One region of the Bilifractor sp. LCP21S3_F8 genome, then DNA from elsewhere that is predicted to be linked to it. Evidence: riboswitches for the same ligand, from Rfam matches in the RefSeq annotation. Region 1 holds a riboswitch; the other holds the start of a gene.
The links. A riboswitch is a leader RNA that binds a small molecule or an ion and turns the genes downstream of it on or off. The one in region 1 is predicted to bind thiamine pyrophosphate.
Positions count from the first base shown of each region.

Region 2: another riboswitch for thiamine pyrophosphate. It lies ahead of ACTQ3A_RS09090 (energy-coupled thiamine transporter ThiT); the one in region 1 lies ahead of ACTQ3A_RS13090 (thiamine-binding protein).

Region 1 is NZ_JBQKIK010000039.1:9,995-14,207, reverse strand. Features, by position in the region: gene ACTQ3A_RS13100 (MFS transporter) at 1-383, shown strand, start outside; gene ACTQ3A_RS13095 (uroporphyrinogen decarboxylase family protein) at 534-1,622, shown strand; partial or broken gene ACTQ3A_RS13090 (thiamine-binding protein) at 1,707-2,005, opposite strand; TPP riboswitch at 2,178-2,285, opposite strand; gene ACTQ3A_RS13085 (MATE family efflux transporter) at 2,467-3,825, shown strand; gene ACTQ3A_RS13080 (guanylate kinase) at 4,092-4,213, shown strand, end outside.
Region 2 is NZ_JBQKIK010000017.1:62,054-66,266, forward strand. Features, by position in the region: gene ACTQ3A_RS09085 (DUF438 domain-containing protein) at 1-1,603, shown strand, start outside; TPP riboswitch at 1,661-1,762, shown strand; gene ACTQ3A_RS09090 (energy-coupled thiamine transporter ThiT) at 1,855-2,547, shown strand; gene ACTQ3A_RS09095 (DMT family transporter) at 2,712-3,032, shown strand; gene ACTQ3A_RS09100 (TDT family transporter) at 3,644-4,213, shown strand, end outside.

The DNA.
Region 1 (4,213 bases):
TTAAGGCAGTAAAGAGGTTTGTAATTACTCTGGGGATGGCTCTGTGCGGAGTTGGTTTTCTGCTGGTCTTCGCCGGACACAGCATGATCGTCATGACCATAGGTCTTATTGTTGTGGGATTCGGATTTTCGACCTTCTTCCCCGCATTCATGACATGGATGGGCATGGTGACACCACCGAGCACGGTAGCAATGGCATCTTCTCTTATCCTTGCATGCATGAATCTGGGAGGATTTGTGGCTTCACCGTATAATTCGCTTCTGATGCGGATCTTTGGTGAGGATCATTTTATTCTTCCGATGATTGTGATCGCAATTGTATTCGATCTTGTGGCGGCAGTCATCTTTGTTTTTGCGAGTCCGTTCAAGAAGGAAAATACATAAGACAGAAAATACATAAGAAAGAAAAGAAGGACAGGAACGACGGGAAGAATAGATATAATCAGCCGGCGCAGGAACAGAGTTTTTGACGAAATTGAATGCGTATATTTTTCAAATTGAGAAGCTTACAGGTTGAGGAAAAGAGGAATAGATATGATTGGAAAATATATGAAAAGGGCATCAGAGAGAGATTATTCCAGGAACTGGGCACAGCCGGGTACATTTCCGTGGCTGATTCAGCAGCCGAAACCGCCGATCAGCGGGAGGCCGGTATCCGTGCGGGACAATTACATCCGTGCGGTCAAGGGAGAACAACCGTACTGGATTCCGTGCTATTTCTTTGAATCGAATACCATATGGCCGGACGCCATAGAGGAACATCCGGTTCCGGAGGTGAGCGGATATGACTGGTGGGGCGTATACTGGGAGATGGTCGACAGTATTAACGGTATGATTACCAAACCGGGAACCAGAACCATATCGGATTTTTCGAAGTGGAAGGAAGAACTGGAATGGCCGGATATCTCCGGGGTCGATTTTGAAGCGGACGGGAAGAAGATTCAGAAGGATCTGGATCCGGATCGTGTGCATATATACCAGTGTACGGAAGGCATTTTTGAGAGACTTCACGAGCTGATTCCGTTTGCGGAGTCATTGATGGCATTTTATGAGGAACCGGAGCTTCTGGCGGACTTCTTTGACAAAATGGCGGACTACAAGATCGAGACAACGCAGAAGGTATTCGATTATTACGGGCGCGTGGACGGCGTTCTGTATCACGATGACTGGGGCACCGAGCGCGCAGGCTTTTTCTCGAACAAGATGTTCGATGAGCAGCTTCTGCCTTATGAGAAAAAATTCCTGCATGATTTCGTAAAAAAGAATGGTCGGTTTGTAGAGCTGCACTCTTGTGGCAAGAACGGCCAGTATCTCCCGGAAATGATCGAAATGGGAGTGGATTACTGGAATCCGCAGCATCGTGCCAATGATTACGATGAATTGTTTGATCAGTGGAATACGAAAATGAGCTTCGCCTTTGATATTGATATACCACACGGGGCGGATGAGAAAGAAATCCGGAGAATTGTGCGTGATTTCGTGGATCATTACGGAGAAAACGGCAGAATCCTGGCGAGCGTAATGACGGATATGACAGATCCGAAACAGACGGACATCGCGAGGGACGAGCTCTACCACTATTCCCTGGAATACTACAACAGGCTTTATCACAGAGAGGGCTGAAGATATCCCTGCTGCAGCTGGCATATATATGATGACTGCAGCAGGGATACTCATGACGACTGGCTCCGGAAATTTCTGTCGGTATTATTTCGTATGATGTTTTGAAACTTTTTTGTCGATACTCAGAATCTCCTGTTCCGGGTTGTATACCACCTTGATGTATGCGGAGACAGACGGTGCGCCGGCGCGGATTGCGACATGCTGGCATTCCTTTCGTCCATCAGCTGGTCGTAGCTGTCTCCTTCGATGGCGGTCTCGAAAGGCCCCACATAATAGCTGAGGCCGGTGCTCTTGATGTAGGCGATAACCTCATCTACAATCCGGATCAGCTCTTCATCGTTGTCCACATCTGGTAATGTCTGAATGGCTACACTTGCCTTCATTTCTTTTTTCCTCCTTTTCCCTTTTCAACATCTTCGTATTCAACAGCCAACAAGGAAATCGCGCGCCGCAGGTGGATTTCTGCGTCTGTCGGCATAAAAAATGCAGCAGCACCGGAATGAATCAGGCACTGCTGTATCAAGGATGAAGAGCGGGTTTTCTACGGAAAAATCCTATGATTCTCTTTACGCTTCCTACGCTGGCATGATCCAGATCAGGTATAAGGGTCACAGACAACATCTGTATCTCAGTCCTTTCCGGCGGACTCCCCTGCTGTATTTCTATATTTTAGTCACTTTATTTTTCAGTGTCAATCCTGTGGCGGGTTAAAACAGCAAAGCAAAGGCAGCAAAGGATACCAAAGTTAATTGTTGATTTTGCCCGCCTGCCGCAGATTTAAAATGGAATCCTGCATCTTCGGTGGTATAATGTGCAGGTATGAGTTTGAAAGCGGGTTTGGGATATGACGAAGGATATGACGAAAGGGCCGATTCTAAAGACCCTGATACTGTTTACAATTCCCCTGGTTCTGGGAACGCTTCTTCAGCTTACTTATAATGCGGCAGACAGCATGATTGTGGGACGGTTTGTCGGAAAAACAGCGCTCGCGGCAGTGGGTACGACAAATCCTCTGGTTACCCTGGTTCTGCTTTTCACAAACGGGATCTGTCTCGGGGCGGGAATACTGGTAAGCACGCTGTATGGAGCGGGAAAGAAGGAGGAGCTGCAGAGACAGGTAAGTACGGGAATGATCTCAGGGTGCGTTTTCTCCGTGGCAGTCGCGGCTGTGATGTTTGTGGCAGCGAAGCCGCTTCTGATGGCGCTGCAGGTGGAGGCGGTCATTCTTCCGGAGGGAGTCTTCTATCTGAGGATCATACTGTTCGGCATGTTCTTCAGTTTTATCTATAATTATCTGGCCAGTATGCTGCGGGCGATGGGTGACAGCGTCTCTCCGCTGATTTTTCTCGGCGGAAGTGCGGTACTGAATATTCTCGGGGATCTTTTTTTTATCGCGTTACTTCACATGGGAGTGGAAGGCGCCGCGATCAGTACGGTGATCTGTGAGGCCCTCAGTGCGGTTCTTTGTTATTTCTATATTCAGAGGAAGGTTCCGGAGCTTCGTCTTGGAAAAAAATGGCTGATCTTTGACTGGTCGATGCTGAAGAAAACCCTTGCGTTCGGTTTTGTGAGTGCGCTCCAGCAGAGCACGGTTCAGATGGGAAAGATTGGAACCCAGACCATCGTAAATACGCTCGGGGTAAACGCGACGGCGGCTTTCAACGCAACGAACCGGGTGGATGATTTTGCAACGATTCCCCAGCAGAATATCGCGCACGCCATGACTTCGGTGATGGCGCAGAACGTCGGAGCGGGGAATGCGTCGCGGGTGAAGCGGACATATCGTGCCGGAATGTATTGCGAGCTCGTTTATGGCGTGGTGATCGGTGCTGTGGTGTTTTTGGCGGCAGGGCCGCTGACCAGGCTGTTTACTTCGGATCCTGAGGTCATCGCGGAAGGGCAGCGCTATATGCGGCTCATTGCGGTCATGTATCCGGTTCCCGCGTTCACAAACGGACTTCAGGGATATTTCCGGGGAACGGGGGACTTGAAGGTCACGTTATATTCCAGTCTGATCAACATGGGAGTCCGGGTCGCATCGGAAATACCGATGGTGTTCGTGTGGCACTGGGGTTTCATCTCGATTCCATGGTCGTATCTTTTCGGATGGATCGCGATGAGCATATTTGAGCTTCCATTCCTGATCCGGCGTCTTCGCCGGATGGGAAAGAGGCCGACAAACGAGAAAGCGGAGACAGAGTAAGGAGCCACAGCGTCAGAAAAAACCGCGGCGCGGGAAAACCGCAGCGCAGGTAACAGCCGCGGTCGTGGGGAAGGAAATCGTGCGACAGAAAAACCGCTGCGCGGATCAAATGTTACGACTCAGGGAAAATGCGCGGTGCGGACCAGATGTTGTGACGCAGGAGAAAGGCCGCTGTGTGGGAGGAAGCCGCAGCTCGGGATGAGGTCATGATACAGGACGAAGCCGAGAGAGGCACCGGGCGTATCGGTGACCGGTGGAGAGTGAATATGGGTACAATTTTTTACATTATGGGAAAGAGCGCAAGCGGGAAGGATCACATATACACCGCGCTGCTTGCCCGGTCGGAGCTGAATCTGAAGCCGATCGTGCTGTATACCACAAGGCCGAT
Region 2 (4,213 bases), on a different contig from region 1:
GATGGATGTGGTCATGGCACTCATGACGCACGGCTTTGAGATCGAGGGAGAAATGCCGGAGCTGAAAATGCCCTGGGAGGAAGCAAAGGACGCACAGGCAGCCGGTGACAGTGTGAGCCGGGAGGCGGCGCAGGCAGATGGTGGCAGTGTGAGCCGGGAGGCGGCGCAGGCAGAAGGCGGCAGTGTGAGCCGGGCGGCGGCGCAGACAGAAGGCGGCATGACTGAGGAGCGCAACGAACTTCTCAAGAGCTACCTGAGAAGACTCGGCAGCGGTGAGGACCTTGAAGCAGTAAGAGCCGATTTTGTGAAAAATTTCCGTGATGTTGATGCCTCCGAAATCATGAGAGCGGAGCAGGATCTTCTGAAATCCGGGACTCCTCTTGAGGAGGTGCAGAAGCTCTGCGATGTACATTCCGCGCTTTTCCACGGTGCGACAAGAGAAGAGAAGATCGCCAATGCGGAGAAGGCGGTAGAGGATTCTCTTATGAAGAAGATCGGAGACTCCTCTGTTGCAGCAGGGAAGGCCGGAGATTCCTCTGTTGCAGCAGGGGCGACAGGAGTTTCCTCTGCTGTAGAGAAGAAGAGAGCCGGTGCTTCTGTCGCTGAGCAGAGGACAGCAGACTTCTCTCGTATAGCGGAGATGACCTCAACGGCAGCTGCGGATCCGGGCGACCGCAAAGAGCTGGCGGCTTCGCTCGCGTCGGTTCCGGGCCATCCGCTGAATCTCTTTGAGAGGGAGAATCAGGCAATCGAGACGCTTCTTCTCCGTGCGCGTGAGGCTGTCGCCGGAAAGAGTGCGGACGACAGGCTTATGTCACAGCTTCGCGAGATTGCAGTTCACTACGCGAAGAAAGGAGATCTGCTCTATCCGCATCTGAAGGTGCGTTATGATATCTCCGGCCCGTCAGATGTCATGTGGACCGTGGATGATGAGATCCGCGACGAGATCAGTGCGCTTTCAAAGGATGAAGATCACGACGACGACTGGTACGGCCGGCTGTCGGCGGTGCTTGACCGGGCGGAGGAAATGATTTACAAAGAAAATAATATTCTCTTCCCGATCTGCGCGGTGAATTTCACGGCGGAAGACTGGTATTCGGTGTACCGGGACTCCGGAGATTATACGGAGATCCTCGGTCAGTCCTTTACGGACTGGGAAGAAGCGGAGCAGGCTCTGAACGCAGAGAAAAAGGCAGAAAAGCCTGGCCTCTCCCAGGGCGAGGTTGTGATGCCGGGCGGACATATGACGGTTCCGCAGCTTACAGCACTGCTGAACACCATACCGATGGAGATCAGTTTTATTGATGCGGACAACATCAACCGCTACTTCAATGAGGGACCGAAGGTCTTCAAGCGTGCGGGAATGGCCATTGACCGGGAGGTCTTTTCCTGCCATCCGCCAAAGGTAGAGCCCATGGTCCGCAGTATTCTGGACAGCTTCCGGGACGGAAGCAGGGACAGTGTACCGGTATGGATGGAGAAAAACGGAAGAACCATGCTGGTGAACTATCTTGCCGTAAGAGACCGGAAGGGCAATTATCTTGGGGCTGCGGAGCTGGTGCAGGATATGGAATTCGCGAAGGAACACTTCGCGGGTCACTGAATCAGCAGGAAAATGAATTGACGGTTTTGCTTTATCTGCTATACTGTAAATACAAAGAAAAACTGCTGGGGGAGCGGAAGCTGAGAGTGCCGTGCATGCGGCTGACCCTGATGACCTGATCCGGTTAATGCCGGCGTAGGGAAGCTGAGTCTGAATGCAGGCTGTGTGATCAAAGAAATGAATGTTTCTGAGAGTTCCGTAGCTTTGAAAAGTGAAATCCTCCCGCAGACAACTGTGAGGAGGATTATATTATGTCTGTATTTGCTACTCTTGGAAGTGACGGAGTATACCAGCTGACGCAGGTCGGCTACATTGCGGTGATTGCCGTGATCATTCTGGCACTGCTTCTGGTCTGCCTGATCCGGAAACCGGACCAGAAGGGTGTACTCGGTACGAGAAAGCTTGTGTTCTCGGCGATGGCAATCGCGCTTGCGACGGTCGCATCCATGATCAAGCTGTTTCATCTGCCGATGGGCGGCAGCATAACCTTCTTTTCCATGCTGCTGATATCGCTTGTGGGATATTGGTACGGCCTTGGGACAGGGCTGTTTGCAGGTCTTGCCTACGGTCTTCTCCAGCTGATCGTTGATCCCTATATTATTTCTCTGCCGCAGATGCTGGTGGATTATGTGTTTGCGTTTACGGCTCTCGGGCTCTCCGGTGTGTTTTCCGGGGCGAAGCACGGACTGATCAAGGGCTATCTGCTTGGAGTTGTCGGCAGGTATTTCTTCGCGGTTCTTTCAGGCTACATTTTCTTTGGAAGCTATGGCAATGAATACGGAATGTCGGCGATCGGATACTCCCTTGCCTACAATGCGATCTACATCTTCGTGGAGTGCGGCCTCACCATTGTGCTGCTTCTCATACCGGCCGTGAATAAGGCGATGATAAGGGTCAGAGGGATGGCGCTTGCGGGAGGTAATTCGAGACAGAGCGTGGCATAAGGCACGGGCGAGGCATTGAGACGGTGCGTGTGTGGGAATTTCCGGACGGTCGCAGTATGAGACGCTGAAGGCCGGAATGTCCGTGGATGATGCAGCGCAGGAATTCCCGGTCGGTCGCAGTATGAGACAGCATCCGTGTAAGTGAACATGCAGGAGGAATCAAAATGACTGTTTTTCTGCTGACAGTACTGATCGCTTCGGAGGTGGCGGCAACGTCGCTCCTGAAGTATACGCATCACTTTACCCGGCCGTTACCGTCAATTATCTGTATCGCGTGTTATTGTGTGTGTTACTACACCTTTTCTCACGTCATGGATCGTATGAACGTGGGCGTCGCCTACGCAATCTGGTGCGGAGTGGGACTGATCGCCACAAATGTCATCGGCTATCTGCTGTTCCGTCAGAAGCTGACCGGTGTCGGCGTCTTTGGAATCGTGCTGATTATCATCGGGTGTGTGATTGTAAACGTCTGGGGAACCAGATAGTGGGATACGGCAGATATGGAATACTGCAGATATAAAATATGGCAGATATAGAATACTGAAAATATATAATACGATACGGAAGATATGTAGAAGAAGGCCGCTGCGCAAACTGTTGCGTGGCGGCCTTCCTTGTTCGCTTGAAGATTCTGAACATATGGCCAGGTATCGCATCAGCTCCTCAAAAACGCAGACAGGATCGTTACACGCGAAGCGTGTGTAAGAGACTGGCCGTGATTTACGCGAATAGTGAGCCGCAGCCGAATGCGAAGTATTCGTGTGCGGCGAGCGTCGCGATAGCGAGATAAAACTCGCGCAGCGTGTTTTATCTCGTTTCGAAGGCAGCAGGAATGAGCAACACGAATGAGCTTTCTTTTTCGTTGATATTGCCGGAATGTTCCTGTATAATTCAAAATCATATTTAGTTGATAGGAAATATAATAAATGCAGAAATGTAATGCAAAAACGTGGCTGAGAGCCGGTATTATGAGGAACTGCGGCAGTGAAGTGGCGTTATGAGGAACTGCGGCTGTGGGCTGGCATTAGGAGAAGCTCCGGCTGTGGTTTCGTAACATAATGAGCGGCAGGTGTATTTTTTCTGGAGGAAGGGACGCATGAAGAGCATGATCAGGAGAGTGCCGGTTCCGATAGCAGGAGTGATGCTGGGTTTTGCGGCATTTGGGAATTTTCTGAAGAGCTATTCGAATCTTGTGTGGATTCTCATGGAGCTGGTATCCGTGGCGCTTCTGGTGCTGCTGGTTCTGAAGGCTCTTCTGTATCCGGAAGATTTGCGCCGGGATATGAAGAATCCTGCCATAGCCGGCGCTGCGGGGACTTTTTCCATGGGACTGATGTTCCTCGCGGTCAGTCTGAAGAGTGTCAGCGTTCCGGCTGGTGTGTCAGTCTGGTGGGCGGCGCTGGTGCTTCACGCGGTGCTGATCGTGTGGTTTACAGCGTCCTTTGTGCGTTGTTTTCAGCTGAAAAAAGTATACATGACATGGTTTCTGGTCTATGTGGGCATTGTGGCGGCTGCGGCGACGAGCCCTGCTTTCGGGATGCAGGCGCTCGGCAGAGTGCTGACGGTTTACGGTCTGGCAGCGACGTCGGTATTGATGATCCTGATGGCGGTCCGTTATCGTAAGCTCCCTGCGGAGAAGCTGCTTGCGCCTCTGACGGCGATCTGT